Regions from separate parts of the Effusibacillus consociatus genome, predicted to be linked through region 2. Evidence: riboswitches for the same ligand, from Rfam matches in the RefSeq annotation. Region 2 holds a riboswitch; the other holds the start of a gene.
What was found. Region 2 has a riboswitch for ZMP and ZTP ahead of purT (formate-dependent phosphoribosylglycinamide formyltransferase). Riboswitches for the same ligand answer to the same signal wherever they lie in the genome.
Positions count from the first base shown of each region.

Region 1: another riboswitch for ZMP and ZTP. It lies ahead of serA (phosphoglycerate dehydrogenase); the one in region 2 lies ahead of purT (formate-dependent phosphoribosylglycinamide formyltransferase).

Region 1 is NZ_JBHSHC010000119.1:71,731-80,626, reverse strand. Features, by position in the region: partial or broken gene ACFO8Q_RS17725 (DUF817 domain-containing protein) at 1-773, opposite strand, end outside; gene ACFO8Q_RS17720 (DMT family transporter) at 786-1,694, opposite strand; gene ACFO8Q_RS17715 (TatD family hydrolase) at 1,709-2,515, opposite strand; gene ACFO8Q_RS17710 (MFS transporter) at 2,515-3,714, opposite strand; gene serA (phosphoglycerate dehydrogenase) at 3,814-5,400, opposite strand; ZMP/ZTP riboswitch at 5,465-5,545, opposite strand; gene ACFO8Q_RS17700 (hypothetical protein) at 5,637-5,831, shown strand; gene ACFO8Q_RS17695 (ribonuclease H-like domain-containing protein) at 5,876-6,940, shown strand; gene ACFO8Q_RS17690 (Gmad2 immunoglobulin-like domain-containing protein) at 6,951-7,535, opposite strand; gene ACFO8Q_RS17685 (class I SAM-dependent methyltransferase) at 7,665-8,237, opposite strand; gene ACFO8Q_RS17680 (hypothetical protein) at 8,361-8,537, opposite strand; gene ACFO8Q_RS17675 (cupredoxin domain-containing protein) at 8,632-8,896, opposite strand, start outside.
Region 2 is NZ_JBHSHC010000033.1:102,074-110,969, forward strand. Features, by position in the region: gene purD (phosphoribosylamine--glycine ligase) at 1-1,145, shown strand, start outside; gene purT (formate-dependent phosphoribosylglycinamide formyltransferase) at 1,204-2,385, opposite strand; ZMP/ZTP riboswitch at 2,458-2,540, opposite strand; TPP riboswitch at 2,667-2,781, shown strand; gene thiC (phosphomethylpyrimidine synthase ThiC) at 2,937-4,718, shown strand; gene ACFO8Q_RS05955 (hypothetical protein) at 4,748-4,918, shown strand; gene ACFO8Q_RS05960 (hypothetical protein) at 5,324-6,484, shown strand; gene ACFO8Q_RS05965 (hypothetical protein) at 6,574-7,356, shown strand; gene ACFO8Q_RS05970 (hypothetical protein) at 7,353-8,896, shown strand, end outside.

The DNA of each region.
Region 1 (8,896 bases), on a different contig from region 2:
TATTTTTCCCGCCAACCAACGCCTCTTTCACATGCTTCAATTGGGCGACGATCAGAAAGCTGATGATCACCAGCAGGAACCAAGAGCTGATTTTCCCCAGATGTACCAGACTCCATGCCTTCTGCTGATTTGGGTACTGCCAGGCTCCAAGAAATGTTGCGATATTTTCCGCCACCCAGATGAAGAACCCTATTAAAAAGAACGACAACACAAGCGGCATCCGGTGTGTTACCCCAAGAACCGTGTACTTCACATAGGTTTTAAAGAACACCGCGAACAGCACCGCTGTCAGCACCCATCGAAGATCATAGATAGTGATGAGTGAAGAAATTCAAATAGATCGCAGCCCCGAGCGGAACCGTCCAAATAGATCCCGGCCAATTATGAAGCCGGATTTGCAGCCTCCGCCAGGCCTGACACAGGTAACTGGCTACACTCGCATACATAAAACCGCTGTACAGGGGTACCCCAAATACCTTTGTCCATGCTTCTTCCGGATACGACCAGGATCCCATATGAACCTTATAAATCTCCAGTAATAAACCAATCAAGTGAAATACGGCAATGACCTTCAACTCATCCTTTGTCTCAAAACCCGTCAGGTACAATCCGATTTGGACCAGAATACAGATCGGCAGAATCAGATCATACCGGTGCAAAAACGGGAGCTCCACTATCTTGGAAACTCCAAGCGTCAGGAAGATCATTACGGGAAATATGCAGGACATCGCTTGTTGATAGCCAAAAGCAAAAAGTTGTCTAAGAAATCCCATTCAGATCCTCCGTCAAGCGGTCAAATTTTGCTCTTTTGCAACCGAAGCTCGAACCCGTTTTCTCGTTGAGAATAAATACACTCCGCTAATTACGAGAACGGTGCCAGCTACCTGAACGGCTGTCATATGTTCTCCGATAAACAAATAGGCAAGAATCGCAGTAAAAATCGGATTGAAGTTCAGGAACATCCCGGAATGAGTTCCCCCCACTCGCTGCACACCCAGATTCCAAAAAACCATCGCGAGTACGGTAGCCCCTATGCTTACATATACAGTAGCGATCCAGAACGCAGAATCGGGATTGTTTACGGCAAACGAAGGCAGATTAAAAGGCAGCAGTGTAATCACCCCGAATATGCCCGCCCATAGGGTCGACATATAAGGAGAAACATACTGCATCGCCTTCTTGCCGGCCACCGAATACAATCCCCAAGTTCCCACAGCGGCCAACATGAATAGATCTCCTGTATTTAACCGGAAGTGAAGCAATCTTTGTATGTCTCCATGGGAGATTACCACCACAACACCCATCAACGAGACGATCATCCCTATCGTTTGGCGAAACGACATTTTTTCTCTTAAAACAAAAAAAGAAACAATCGCAATCGCAACAGGATTCAAAGCGGATAAGAGACCCACGTTATCAGCGGATGTCCGTTCCAAGGCCAAAAACATGAAAATATTAAAGAATACCACGCCCGTCAATCCCATAAGAAAAAGCGGCAGCAGCGCCTTTTTGGGAGGAAGCAGACGCTTCTCGAATTTCCAAACGATCGGGATGAGGAATAAAATGGCGAGCCCCCATCGCATATTCGTAAGCGTAAGCGAAGAAGCGTGATCGACCAGGAATTTGCCGGCGACAAAGTTCCCTGCCCAAAGAATACTGGTACACAGCAGCAAAACATAAAACACAAAATGCAATTTGGTTTCTCCTCTCACACCCGGAAAAGCTTCCGAGCATTATCGGCTGTATATGCCAACACCTGATCGATTGGCTTTTTATGAATGTGAGCTACAACATCAGCCACTTCACGAATCCACAGAGAATGTGTCTTCTTCCCGGCAAACGGTCCCTCATAGGGCCACGGTCCATCCGTTTCCAATAAAATTTGATCCAGCGGAACCCGACTTGCCAATATTTGATTTCGTTCGCGGTAAACGGCTTCCGGAGTGAACGAAATATAATACCCATGGAATACGATTTTATCGACCGCGTCAAGAGGTGCTTTTAACCAATGAAACACAGCCTTTTTAATGTTGAACTGCAACAGCAGTTCCAGACAGGGCCGTGCCATGGAATGCACTGCATGCAAGATCACAGGCAGATCCCAATCCTTCGCCAGCGCCAAACTCTCCTCGAAAATCTGCCATGATAATGCAGGCACGTTCTCGGGAAGCCTCTCCTTCTCAGGCATAGAATAATACGGCAGCCCAATTTCACCAACCGCACATATTTGATTTCGATAAATCGAAACCAGATTCGCAAGTTCCCTTTGCTCTTGAAACAATCGTTCCCGATTCCGTTGATCCCCTCCGAAAAAATCTGACCTTTCCGGATGAATCCCCAGTCCGACCCTGATGAAGTTCGGGTATCGAGACTGAATATCAAGCAGCTTTCTTCCCGATTCCAACCCCATCGCCGGCGCAATAATCGTTTCGATTCCACCTTCGCTGGCCTCAACAAGCATTCTATGTAATGACTCTTTATCCAACTGATCCAAATGGTAGTGTGTGTCGATCATCAGACGACCTCCCCATCCTCCGGGTGCGGATTATGAGTCCATACCCATAAGGCGGCTGCAAAAAACATCCCCATCGTAACATAAAAAGTCGCCTGCAGCCCGATTGTCCCTGATAACCAACCGCCGGTTAACGGCCCCGCCACCGTTCCGAACAACGTCATGCTGGTGGTAACACCGTATGCCATTCCCCGTTTCTCTTCCGTCACAAAGCGGGAGATCAGAGCGTTACTGGTTGGCATCAAGCCGCCGATAAATAGACCGGCCGCAATTCTCGTCGCGGCAAAAGCAACAATCGTATAAGTTAACGCTGTAAGTCCAAACATACATGCAGTCCCTAACGTTAACGTGATCAATACGACCCGGTGTCCAATCCGATCCCCGATTCGGCCGGCCGTAATGGAGGAAATGGCCGCCGCTCCTCCCGCCAGTGCCAGAATGATACCTGTCAGTGTCGCCACATAGGCATCGGAAGCCGCCATCGATTTGATATAAAGCGGGACAATGGGGGCCGCGATCATCAATCCAAATTGAATGAGAAAATTAATGAAGGCCATCGGCAATAATCCGGGAATGTGAGTGATCGCCGATAAGCTCTTTAAAAAAGGCTCATTCTTCTTCATCGTTTCCGTTCGCGGCGGTTCCTGCACGAAGAAACAGACGATTGCCAAAGAGGTTAAACTGATCAGGCACATAAAGAAAAACGGGAACCGATACCCCAGCGTGTCCGCCAAAAGACCTCCGATGAACGGTCCGGTTGCGGTTCCTGCAATCGTGGCGGTCTGGTAGATTCCAAGTGCAGATCCGGTTTTTTCTTTCGGAGTAAAAGAAGTAACCATTGCGATTGCAGCAGACTGGAATCCGCCGAGCATCCCCTGCAGAATCCTCAGTCCGAGGAACTGGTAGACATCGGTTACAAATCCCATTGCAATCAATACAAATATATTGCTGAGCAATACGCGTTCCACCATCAACTTGCGGCCATGTTTATCCCCGAGGTTCCCCCAGACAGGTCCTAGAAAAGCCGCAAAAAACGGCGCCGCAGCCATCAGGATTCCTGACCAAATTGCGATTTCGTGAGTATCTGTCACGCCAAGATGCGGCAAATACAAGGGTATAAACGAAAAAATAAAACTGAGACTGATCCCCGCTCCGAACTGAACAAAGCACATCATGTACAAATTCCGCTTCCAAGTTTCCAACCGCGCCATCTCCATTGATGTAAGTCACTATACTCTAGTAATTGTACACGAAAAAAGACGCCTGTTACAGGCGCCAAATCCGGATACACAGGTTCAACTTTACAGTTCGACATGGAACACTTCAAGGATGGAAGGAATTTCCGCGATCTCACGAACCACTTCCGGGGTAGCCGGATTGTCGATGCCAAGCACCATAACCGCTTTCCCACCGACTTCCTTGCGGCCCACCTGCATGGTTGCAATATTAATGCCGGCGTCCCCTAAAATCATCCCGATTCTTCCGATCATACCCGGTTGGTCAACATGGGATGTCACAATCATGCGGCCTTCCGGAGAAGCATCAATTGCGAATCCGTCCAGACGAACGATGCGCGGACCGAATCCGTTGTTGAGAGTACCTGCAACCCGTCTTGTTTGATGCGGGGTGGTAACCTCAAGTCCGATCAAATTGGTAAATACGCTGTGCTTGCCTGTCTTCGATTCTACCACCTGAATGCCGGATTGCTCCGCCACGAGAGGCGCATTGACGAAGTTTACCTCAGCCCCGTGGTGATAGGACAGGATTCCTTTTAAAATTGTGCGGGATACAGGTGCCACTTCCAAGTTGCTGATATCACCGCTATATGTGATTTCAATTTTTGTTACCGGATTGTCAACCAATTGAGCTGCCAGCTTCCCAAGTTTCTCTCCAAGCGCCAGATAAGGCTCCACTTGCTTCAGCTTATCGGCCGGGAGAGACGGCAGGTTGACCGCATTCTTGAACGGTTCATCCCGCAGCACTTTCAGAACTTCTTCCGCAACGTCGATGGCGACATTAATCTGTGCCTCTTCAGTGGATGCTCCAAGATGCGGGGTCAATACCACATTCGGGAAGTCTTTTAGCGGGTGATCCTTGGCGAGCGGTTCTTCTTCAAACACGTCCAATGCCGCGCCTGCCACTTTGCCCGATTGTAATGCTTCCACCAACGCTTCTTCTTTGATGATTCCGCCCCGTGCACAGTTGAGAATGCGGACTCCATCTTTCATCATGCCGAATTCGCGTTCTGCAAGCAGATGTTTGGTCTCTTTAATCAACGGTGTGTGAACAGTGATAAAATCAGCCGCTACCACAATCTCATCCACCGTGCACTGCTTTACGTTAAGAGAGTCGGCACGCTGCGGGGATAAGAACGGGTCATACGCCAGCACTTTCATGCCAAAAGCTTGCGCCCGCTTGGCCACTTCCGCGCCGATGCGGCCCAAACCGATAATCCCAAGCACTTTGTTGTTCAATTCAACCCCGACAAACGTCTTCCGATCCCATTCTCCACGATGAATAGAAGCATAGGCTTGCGGGATCTTGCGCGCCATTGCCATCATCATCGCAAATGTATGCTCTGCGGTCGAGATGGTGTTTCCGTCCGGAGCGTTAATGACAACCACCCCGCGCTGAGTAGCCGCTGGAACATCAATATTGTCTACGCCTACCCCGGCACGGCCAATTACCCGGAGACGTCCGGCATGGTCCAATACTTTGGAGGTCACGCGGGTTTGTGAACGGACAAGCAGTGCGTCATACTCGCCAATAATGCTGCAAAGCTCTTCTTCTGGCAGACCCGTTTTAATGTCGACTTGGATATCGTCGGCCTCGAGCAGTTTCCCAAGTCCCTGTTCCGATATCGGATCGCTTACAAGTACTCGAATCATTCTCTTACCCCTCCTGATTGTCCCAGCCCTTTCCTGTAAAAAGACCGTCTGAACCCCTTACAAGAAAAGGGGCCCAGGCGGTCGGCCATATCGTCAGTTGCACTCCCTTGTGGTAATCCCACTTCCGCCAGTCATGCAACCTGCTGGTGAATTCATTTATGAGAAAATTGTATTAGTACAGAGTCCGTATGTCAATCCTATTTTTAGTGACAAATTCGTTACATCGGAGGTAAAAAATGCAAAACGTCGAAACTTTGTTGTTTGAAGACTGGTTCAAAAGCAAAACCGGATTCGTTGCAATCCGTCCCGAATATAACGGTATGGCCATATATGAGTACCGCTCGCTCGATCAGGTGAAACACCATTGGTATCAACATAAAGATGTGGCCTACTCCCACTACGAAGAACTTCGGTTATACCTGCAAGTTTAGGATCTGTGATATGCTAGTGGAAAATGCAAGAGCAGGTGGACAGATTGACCATTGTACGGAAGTGGTGGAACGGAGTCCTCGTCTATGTTGAAAAAGGTGACCCGTTCATGCGTGTATTACAAGCCATTAAGAAATATCCGAGCTGCTATTTTGATTCGCAAAATCTGTGTTGGCATGTGGCGGACGACTATATCCACGTCTTAGAACAAGAAGCTTTCGGTCAAGGTTTCCAGATCGACATTCCGCCGGAACGAAACCTCACCCGCACTTTGCAAAATCGCTGCGGCTGCACATTCGACATCGAAACGACCGGACTCCGGGAAGATTCAAATTCCCACCTTGTGAGCGCCTGTATTGGACTCTCAAAAGAAAATCCTATCGAATTCTGGGTCGATGAGCCGTTCCAAGAGCGGGAAGTGCTCTTACGGATCGCAGAAGTTCTGAAAGAAATGGATGTAATCATCACCTGGAACGGCGATCGGTTCGACATTCCATTCCTGAATGAGCGATTCAAGAAATACCGGATCCCATTTCAAATCAACGCGGTTCAAAGTCTCGATCTGTACAAGATTGCAGAGAAGATGCGTTCCGCCGGGGTCATTCCCTCCGCTGCGCTTCAGGTAGTGGAACGATTTTATGGAATTGTGCGGCCGGATCAACTTCCAGGCCGCTATGTACCCGCAAAATATGCGGAATGGCTCGAAACCGGAAATCCTGCTCTGAGAGACGAAATTCTGCAGCACAACCGGGAGGATGTATTGTTTCTGCTGATGCTTTCTCCTTTCATCTACCAGGGAATCGTTATGGACGACGAATGCGCCTATGACCCGGAAGAAGTTCAACTGCTCGACCGATACGCAATACATATAGAGCGGCTGGAGAAAATGATGGAAGAAAAATTGGAGATGGAGCAGGCGATCCAGAAGCTTGCCGGTAAGTATGGCCAACCCCTGCTTTCCCGCCCGTATGGAGACGTTCTTCTGACAGAAACAGCTTGTACCTTCCAGAAAAAAGAAATCAACTCCCCGCCGATCCGCACCTTCGAGGAGTTGGAAGAATTTTATCGCAATACCTTGGCACAAAAACCAAAACGCAGATGGTCGGAGTAGAAGCCTGCTTTTACTCCAGTTCAATCTGTACGGACAGGATATTCTGCTTCGAGCCGTCTTTCGCGCTGTGAACATAAAACTCAAGTGTTCCAACTTTCCCTTTTAAAGTATCGGGATACTTGACTTGTGCCGTGAAGTCCCCCCACGCCGGTGCTCCTTCGGAAGCCATGATTACTATTTCCTCCCGGCCGGTATCCGGCTGAACAATCCCTTTTCCATCCGGCCCCAGTAACCTCACTGCTCCTACCGCTTCAAAGGCCCGCAATTTTCCTTTTACCTGAAAGCCGGTGCCCGAATTTAGCCGTTGAATATGCGTGATTTCATACGCATCATTTCTCAATTTTTTGTCTGTTAGCGATTGTCCGGAACCAGTTTTCCATCCGCGAATCACTCCGTCGTCAGCCGGCTTTGTCGGCTGCTGCCCCTGATTATTTTGGGCAGGCGGTTGATTGTTTTGGTTGGGTGTCTGGTTTTGATTCTGATTTTGACTGGGTGGGTCCTGACCTACCTGGCCGTTCCAAGTGCTCTTCTCCGAACATCCCAACAGGCTTGCCCCAAGGACGATTGTGGCAAACAAGGCTAGACTCTTCTTCACTGCAGCCCATCCTTTCTCCCTTTGTAAAAACTTGTGTGTAAGTAAGACGCATCCCCAAACAAGAAAGTTACAAAAAACATCCCTAGCAGCGGTTATATTCACTCTCTAGGGATTCGCATCCGTTTCGATTCAGTTTTTTCGGGCGAACAAATGAACCGTGTCATCGCTGACGACCTGATCGAAGATGGTAAACCCGCTTTTTTCAAAGATCTCATCCAGCTCCTGCGGAGTATAGAAGGCGTAGTACAGACCGTCTATGAAACCGTCTTCCCCTTCCGACAAAAACGAAGCGTACAGAACACCGGTGTCTTTTAAAACACGCCGCACTTGCGAAAGGGCGATCGGAAGATCTTTTTTCATCAGGTGAAGCAATGACATGTTGGCCCAAATTCCGTCAAACATATCGTCCGGATAGGGCAAATTGCGAAAATCTCCTTTTGTGAAAGCAACGTCCGGGTCTCCGACCGTTTGTTTTGCTACGGCGAGCATTTCTTCTGAAATATCCATCCCCTGCACATGGACTCCGTACCTCTTGAGAGTCAGCGTATCTCGACCGGCCCCGCTGCCAAGATCCAAGATGCGTTCCCCGAGCAGCATTGCGGTAAATCGCGCGACCAATCCCGGGGTCAAATCGGTATGTCTCCATTCGTGAGAACGGGCCAATTCGTCATATCGCTGTTTTGTCCGTTTAATATAATCCATGGATACCGCCCCATACAATTTGTTATTGAATATTGTATTCGTTGTCGATAAATCGATTCCCTTCCTAAAAAAGAAAATCTCAAGCCCCCGCAGCTTGAGATTCAGAAAAAGGCGAAACCGCTTTCATCGAACGCCCAAAAAAGACAGGCATACCCACCAGCGATATTCTTCTTCTGTTCCATAACTTTCCAATTCTTTGTAGTACCGAATGAATTCCTCACTCGTCATCCCAAACTTCCGCTCGCAGGTTTCCACAAACGAACGCATTGCCTGTTGCCGTTGTTCTAAATATTGTGTCATACCTGACCCTCCTTCGAGATTAAGTATAACACATTCGATTAAATATGTCACTCCCATTTCATTTTTCAAGGGAGTTGTTCCATCAACTCCTCCGCTATTTCGGCAGTACCACAAGATTGGCCACCATTGGGCCATGGGTTTTCGGATCCAGGTGGGTTAAGCATCGGATTTGAAACGTACCCGGCTTATCGGCATGGAAGGAGACCGTTTCGATCTTGCCCCGCCCGACGTGGCCCTTCAGATTGTATCCTTCAATCACGAATGGATGACTTTCCCCTTTGACTCCATAAAATTCAAGAACCACCCTATCCCCCTGATTTACCACAATGAATCCTGGATCCCAACGATACGCTTCAATC
Region 2 (8,896 bases):
CGGAATGTGTGCCGATTGCGGCAGATGCGGTGGAGCAGTTGGCCGATTTTGCAGAACGGGAAGGAATTGACCTGACTGTTGTCGGTCCGGAAGTTGCTCTTTCGGCTGGAGTTGTGGATGAGTTTGAGGCTCGCGGGCTTCGGGCTTTCGGCCCGCGCAGGGAAGCGGCATTGATTGAAGCCAGCAAGGCGTTTGCGAAAGACCTGATGATGACACACGGAATTCCTACTGCCAAGTACCAAACGTTTACGGAACTGGAACCGGCGCTGCAATACATTCGTGAACAAGGTGCACCGATTGTCGTCAAAGCGGACGGACTGGCGGCGGGTAAAGGCGTGATTGTGGCACAAACCCTCTCGGAAGCGGAAGAAGCTGTTCGCTCGATCATGGAAGACAAAACGTTTGGAGAAGCGGGCAGTCGAGTCGTGATTGAAGAGTTTCTGACAGGAGAAGAGGCGACCGTATTAGCGTTTGTGGATGGATCGACAGTCAAGCTGATGGTTCCTTCGCAGGACCATAAGCCGGTCTTTGACGGAGACAAAGGTCCGAATACCGGTGGCATGGGGACTTACTCTCCCGTGCCGCGGGTGAAGGAAGATCTGCTGCATGAAATCGAGTCAACAATTGTTCGCCCGGTTGTGGAAGCGATGGCAGCGAAAGGAACACCGTACAAGGGAGTTCTTTATGCCGGATTGATGTTGACGGAGCAAGGTCCGAAAGTGATCGAATACAATGCGCGTTTTGGTGATCCCGAGACGCAAGTGGTATTGCCCCTGCTGGAGAATGACCTGATTGACGTTGCAGAGGCGGTCATCGACGGGCGTTTGCAGGAGATTGAAATCTCCTGGAACAAGGGGGCTGCCGTCTGTGTCGTGCTTGCGGCAGAAGGCTACCCGGGTTCCTACCGAAAAGGCGATGTGATCGAAGGACTGGATCGTTTGTCGGGCCAAGTGGTGGCATTTCATGCGGGGACCAACTCCGTGGATGGGAAATATGTGACCAACGGCGGACGGGTACTCGGAGTTACAGGTTTCGGTTCCGACCTGAAATCTGCTAAGGAAAACGCGTACCGTGGTGTCGAAGCGATCCGGTTTGAAGGAATGCATTACCGGAAAGACATTTCGGATAAGGCGTTTCGGTCATAGGAAACAGCACTTTTAATAAAGAAAACCCCTTGCCACTCTGGTCAAGGGGTTTTCTTCGTCATTGATTGTAAGAGATTTTCAAATGAGAGGCGGCTTGTTTTGCCCGTTCCCTTGCAACCTCAATGGAAGGTCCTGCACTGAGGGCTACCGCCATCCGGCGGCCCACTTTTGTTTCCGGCTTGCCAAAAATGCGAACCTGGGTATTTGGAACCGACAAAGCATCTTCAATTCCGTCGATTTGATACTCCTTCTGTTCTTCCCAAGCTTTCAATGTATGACTGGCGCCCGGTGAAAGCAATGTGACACCTGGAATCGGGAATCCGAGAATCGCCCGAACATGCAGGGCAAATTCGGAGAGATCCTGCGTAACCAGTGTCACCAACCCTGTATCGTGGGGGCGGGGCGACACTTCACTAAAGTAGATTTTGTCAGGTGCCACAAACAGCTCAACGCCAAAGATTCCGTATCCGCCAAGTGCATCCGTTACCGTCCTGGCAATGTGCTGGGCTTCCTTAATCTGCTCGACAGTCATAAAATGGGGCTGCCAGGAATCGATGTAATCGCCGTCTTTTTGAATGTGGCCAATCGGTTCGCAGTAGGTTGTCCCAGAAACGGAACGGACCGTCAGCAGCGTGATCTCCGAATCAAAATGGATAAACTCCTCTACAATCACCCGAGCGTTTTTTGCTCGACCGCCTTCCATCGCATAATTCCAGGAGGACTCCACATCGTCCAGGGAACGGCAGATGCTTTGCCCCTTGCCGGACGAACTCATGACCGGCTTGATCACACAGGGCGTACCGATTTTTTGAACCGCTTGCCTTAATTCTTCAAGGCTGTTTGCAAACTCATAACGGGCGGTGGGAAGCTGCAGGGTCTCCGCAGCCAGCCGTCGAATGCCTTCACGGTCCATTGTCAGACGGGTGGCAGTTGCGGTGGGCACCACACGATATCCTTCCTGCTCCAATTCAACCAGAGTGGGTGTGTGAATCGCTTCGATCTCAGGGACGATCAGATCCGGTTGTTCCTGTTGGATCAGTGAACGCAGCTGATCAGGATCGAGCATATCCATCACATGAGAACGGTGGGCAACCTGCATGGCAGGTGCGTTCGCATACCGGTCGACTGCGATCATTTCCACTCCAAGACGTTGGGCTTCAATGGCAACTTCCTTTCCGAGCTCTCCTGATCCGAGCAGCATCACCTTTTTTGCGTGTTTTGAGAGAGGTGCTCCGTACATCTTAAAACCCCCTTGATTTGTAAAATAAGGTTTTACATCTGCGGCAACAAAAAGCCGCCTGGGTTCCCGATAAAAGGGTGCCCAGGCGGCCGGCTTCTGAAACAATCGCATTCCCTTGTGGTGCTCCACAATATCCGCCAGTCATGCGATTGGTACAAGTTCTGTTTTGAGTTAAGCATAGCACTCTATCGGGTAAGGATCAAGCATGTAAAATGATATGTAAAATGATACTTGTCAACTCCACTGCTTATGGTATAGTTAATACATAAGAACCGAAAAAGTTTTGCTACTAGGGGTGCCCATGAGCTTGGGCTGAGAGAGAGACGCTTTGAAGTTTCTCGACCCTCAGGACCTGATCTGGATCATACCAGCGTAGGAAAGTAGTTGGCATACATACTTTTGTGGATGAAGCTTACCCTGCGAATCTGCCGTATGTTTGACCGGATCCTTTTCTGCGGGATCCGGTTTTTTAGTGCCCAATTTTCGTTTATGCTGGAATATCCGATCCTGTCCAACGGACTTTTTCCAATAAGAATAGGGAGGTAGGAATAGTGTCTCACATCATTCAAAACAGTCCGAACATCGATTTGAAGTCAGCTTTTCCAGGAAGTCGCAAAGTCTATGTGGAAGGTTCCCGGCCCGATTTGAAGGTGCCAATGCGGGAAATCCAGCTTCACCCTTCATCAACGCCGGCAGGTGAAGTCGAAAATGAGCCTGTGCGTGTCTATGACACGAGCGGTCCGTATACAGATCCGGACTACACCGTCGATATCCGAAAAGGAATCCCGGCGATCCGCCGTAACTGGATTCTGGAACGGGGAGATGTAGAGGAATATGAAGGCCGTGAAGTAAAACCTGAGGACAACGGATACCGGTCGGATGATCCGCTTGCCAACCGTGAGGTTTTTCCGGGTCTGCAACGGCGTCCATTACGTGCAAAGCCAGGGAAGAATGTGACACAAATGCATTATGCAAAGAAAGGAATCATCACTCCCGAGATGGAGTTTATCGCGATCCGGGAAGGACTCTCTCCGGAGTTTGTCCGCGATGAGGTAGCCCGCGGGCGCGCGATTATCCCTTCTAATATTAACCACCCTGAAAGTGAACCGATGATTATAGGCCGGAACTTTCATGTGAAAATCAATGCGAATATCGGGAACTCAGCTGTCACTTCCTCCATTGATGAAGAAGTGGAGAAAATGACTTGGGCGACCCGTTGGGGTGCCGACACCATCATGGACCTGTCGACGGGTAAGAACATCCACACCACCCGTGAATGGATTATTCGGAATTCTCCGGTGCCTGTGGGAACGGTTCCTATCTATCAAGCACTTGAAAAAGTAAACGGAGTCGTGGAAGACCTCAGCTGGGAGATCTATCGTGATACATTGATCGAACAAGCGGAACAGGGTGTCGATTACTTTACCATTCATGCGGGTGTTCTGCTGCGTTACGTACCGTTAACCGCGAAGCGTGTAACCGGTATCGTGTCCCGCGGCGGATCGATTATGGCCGCATGGTGCCTGGCGCACCATAAAGAGAACTTCCTGTATACTCACTTCGAAGAAATTTGCGAAATCATGAAAGCGTATGATGTTGCCTTCTCACTGGGTGACGGATTGCGTCCGGGTTCCATTGCCGATGCGAACGACGAAGCCCAATTTGCTGAACTGAAAACGCTCGGCGAACTGACCGAAATCGCTTGGAAACACGATGTACAGGTGATGATTGAAGGACCGGGACATGTCCCGATGCATAAGATCAAAGAAAATATGGACCTGCAGCTGGAAATCTGCCATGAAGCGCCTTTCTATACATTAGGACCTTTAACAACCGACATCGCTCCGGCTTACGATCACATTACGTCAGCTATCGGTGCGGCGATGATTGGTTGGTACGGTACGGCTATGTTGTGCTACGTTACACCGAAGGAACACCTTGGACTTCCGAACAAGAATGACGTTCGCGAAGGGGTAATTGCCTACAAAATTGCCGCTCACGCAGCCGATCTGGCGAAAGGGCATCCAAATGCGCAAAAACGGGACGACGCGCTTTCGAAAGCACGCTTTGAATTCCGCTGGCGTGACCAATTCAACCTGTCCCTTGATCCGGAACGGGCAATGGAATACCATGACGAAACCCTCCCGGCCGAAGGTGCCAAGACAGCTCACTTCTGCTCGATGTGCGGTCCGAAGTTCTGCAGCATGCGGATCACCCAGGATATTCGCGAATATGCCGAAACGAAAGGAATCGAGCTGGAAATTGCAATCGATGAAGGCATGGAGGAGAAAGCAAAAGAATTCCGTGAGGCAGGCGGACAGATTTACAAATAGAAAACCGGATTGGGCTAGGAGGCACATGCATGAAACGGGTGCAGGAGATCGAGCATGAAATCACTGAGATTTCCCAGCGGCTTCAAAAATTGAAGCTTGAATTGGAACAGATCCGAAAAACATGCGCTCATGATTTTGTCGAAAATCAATATACCCAGACATGTGTCAAATGCAATCTGACCGAATCGCTTTATTATTGAAATTGGTTGTTGCAAAGCTTTAATTCGAGAACCCCTTGTCAGAAAGGTGATTTCTGACAAGGGGTTCTTAATGCGCAAGTTGTAACCTTTTCCGGGACCAGTCTAATTAACACAAGATAAAGTGATGAAGATGAGATTTTTTGAGAGCGGAGATGAGCTGTCACGTTCTACATCATCCCGCTATAATCTGAGAACGGTTTTAGAGATAAGGCTTCCTCCAAGCGCGGTTCGGATTCGTACGACGGGGCTTCGATCGGAGCCTTTTTTTATTTGATAAATCAAACTTGAAAAATTTCTCTTTACAGACTTGGCAGGTTCGTTGTATTCTATCGATGGAAGTGATAATCATTATCAATAGGATCAAATCCATTACAAACTATCTACATATTCAGGGGGAAAAACATTATGTCGTACAAAAAATGGGCAATTGCAGTACTTGCATCTTCACTCGTTTTGACAGCTTGCGGTTCGAAGGAAACGGCAAAACCGGCCGAACAGCCAAAGCAGGAAGCACCGAAGCAGGACGCACAAAAAGCAGCTCCTGCGGAACGAGTCAAAGCCTATAAGGATATGGTCGAAGAGCTGGGGAAGGGCAAGGACGGCGGCAAGGTTGATTTTGAGAAAGTAGAAAAGCTCTATAACGAACAATTCAAGAAGCTGGTTCAAGATCGCGACAGTGAGTACAGCGAGAAGCTGGATCAGGAAATCTCCAGCGCGATCAAAGCTGGCAAAGAAGGTTCGCTGAAGTCTGACATCGTGAAGCAAGTGGTGGATAAACTTGGACAAAAAGTGTTCTTCTTGACTCTTCGTCACAACTTTAAAGCGGTTGAAGACAACATTGCCGACAAAGAAAAGGCAAAGGCAGAATTGGATCAGGCGAAAGCGTATTACAATGGTGTCTTGAAATCGACCGTTGAAAAGCGTGACACTGCATACCAGACCCAAATGGTAACTGCAATTGATGGCGCTCTGAAGGATATGGATGCGGCAATTGAGGGAGGCAAGAAGCTTGATTTCTCCCTTGCTAAGCAAGTAGTGGATAAGACTTTGATGAAGACCTTCTATCTGGCAGCAGGCGCGGCACAGGGATACGCTTACAAAGTTGAAAAAGCGGTCGCAGAAGGCAAAGATCCGAAAACTGAGCAGGCGGAAGGCTGGGCATTCTATCAATCCCTGCACGCATATCTTGTAAAATCCGCTAAGGAAGATGCGGAATTCATCCAAAACAAATTTGATCTGAAGACCTCGACAAAAGACATCAAGGCTGACGAAATCAATAAAGCTTTTGTCCGTGGGTTTGCTAAGGTTGCCAAGAGTGAATACAAAGAATCATTCGAGAACTTCGGTAAGGACAAAGGCGCAATCACCGCACTCGAAGGCGCTCTGTTCATCAACGTGATCGAAGCTGATGCCAAGAAAATTCTCGGCGAAGCTCAAACCAAGACCCTCGTGGAAAAGGCGAACGAACTGCTGAAAGCGGCGAAAGCGAACGACAAGGCGAAGGCGGACGCTCTCTTTAAAGAGATCGAACCTTCTCTGGATAAACTGGCCAAAGCAGGAAAATAGCAGTGACGAAAGGGTATCCGGAACATCCGTGTACCCGCTTTGTGCAAATATGGGAAATCCATCAATTGGCCTTGGGCAGGGGGGCACGTGTGGTGAAGGTAAAACTGAGCCGGTTACGGAAATTGCTGCTTGTTGGATGCGGCTTGGCATTGGTTGCCGGTTTGTTTCCGGCAGCTGCCGGAGCTTATTCCTATGGGGATCCGAACGAGGAACAAGTAGCTGAAGTTTATAAAAAGATGGTGGCGAAGCTCAACGAGTCCCCCGCGGATTTTGCAGGCGCCAAAGCGATTTTTGAGCCTGTCAAAAATGAATTGGACATGCATATGGGGCCGGAACCGGCCGCATCCGTATTGGCAAACTTGAATGAAAAGAAAAAAGATGAAGTGATCCATGACATGCAAAAGATTCTTGTGCTTAACATTGCACGGCGGCTCGAGAATATTGAAAAAGATTTCAAGAACTACTCGCAGACCAAGCTGCTGATTGCGAAAGCCAATGCCACTTACGCAGCGCTCTCACCGAGCGTGAAGGAAAAAAATGCGGCCTTGGATGCATCGGTCCGACAGGAATTTGAGAATGCTCTTCAATCACTCGGCAATCCCGGTTTATTCGGTGTAGGGGTGAAAGAACCGGATCCGGCATCCTTCAAATCGAGTAAAGAAAAGATCCTGAAGTCTTTACAAGACCAGTTTGGTCTCAAGAGTTTGGAAGTCGGTCACTTTAAGGAAGGCAGCGGACCCGGCAATGAGCAGAATGCAAAGAAACAGGTCGGGACTGATTTTTCGGATGTGAAGAACTGGATTCCGATTGCCTTGATTGTGATTGTGGTTGCAGGAGTGATTATCTTGACCCGAAGGAAGATGCGGAAGTGAGGATGCGGGGAGGTCGCCGGGCCATTGCCCATCTGGCACTGCTTACCCTGTTTGCGGTAACGGTGAGGCTGTTGTTCGTGGCCCCCTATCCGACCGGATGGGATGATGTCGATTTTGCGCTTGCACTCGAACAATATGACCTGGCAAGAATGCAGCCTCATTTTCCCGGATATCCGGTCTATATTTTGGCGGCCCATCTTTTCCATTCGTGGATGGACGATCCTTTTCTGACGTTGACCGTATTGTCAGCAGTTGCGGGAGGATTCACCGTCATCCCGCTCTGGCTGTTGTTTCATGAAATGGGCTCCGCAGCAGCGGCCCGCTTGACGGTCTGGATGTACACGGTCGCCCCTTTGCCGCTTATTACGAGCATTCAACCGATGTCTGACTCGTTGGGTGCTTTTCTGGCGGCGTGGCTGGCGTTTTTTTCGTGGAGTGCGGCTGCAGAAGGCAGATTGCAAGACGGCGTCTCCAGGAACGGAGGGATGAGTTGGGCGTTGGCTGCCTCTGGCATTACGCTGGGATTGCTGCTGGGTGTTCGTGTGTCTTATCTGGCTCTGTCGCTGCTCTGGCTGTGGGCGAGCGTTCAGGTACTCCGTAACCGGGAAGTCGCACAGAAGCTGCGGGTCAGAATTGCAGTCATTTCTTGTGGGGCAGGGGCATTCACTTGCTGCATTTGGGTAACGGCCTTGATTCTTTCTACAGGTGGAATTGATTCGTTTCTTGCCCTAGCCGTCTCGTTTACAGGAGGGCATTTCTCCGATTGGGGAGGAACGTATCAGGCGGGTGCTTCCTTGGCGGATCGTGCCAAGCTCTTTCTGTTCCGACAGATCGGTGGAGCCGGACTTGGTACCATATGGTGGGGGAATGGAGAAAGTGGGCGTTGGATTTCTTTCGTAATGGCCGGCATCGGAATTTCAGGGCTTGCGGTAAGGAGGGATCGACTGCCCTTCAAGCACCGGGTATTCTTATTCGTCTGGATCATCCCCTATCTGCTGTGGGCTTTTTTTGCTCAGAACGTGGAGAAGCCCCGGCATATTCTGCCTTTGCTGCCGCCGCTACTCTATTTATTGGTAGTGGGGCTTGAAGGGATCGCCTATCGGGTGGGGGAGGCCATACAACGGATCTGGAACGAGCGGAACGGGAGCGGACGGATTTTGACCGTTTTCGGGATGATATGGATAGCCGCATTGATCAGCGTATCCTATCCGATTCTGAAAGAGGCGGATTCAAAAGAATCCCCGATGGTCCAACTGGCCCGCTACGTAAAAGCCAATGTGCAGGAGAAAGACAGTCTGATTTTCACATGGGAAGAACAGCGCGTGCTCGAATATATGAGTCCGGATCATACTTCCATCCGACTTCGAAAGTGGGAGGATTTCCGAACGGAAATTCTGCAGTATGAGGTTCCGCCGAGAAGAATTCTAGGGACGAGCGCCATGGTGGCGGGGCTGGACCGGGAGGTTTCCGGATTTTTTCAACCGGTGGCGGTATTTCAAGGGAATCCCTGGTTGTATCCCACCTATCATCGAATAGTTCT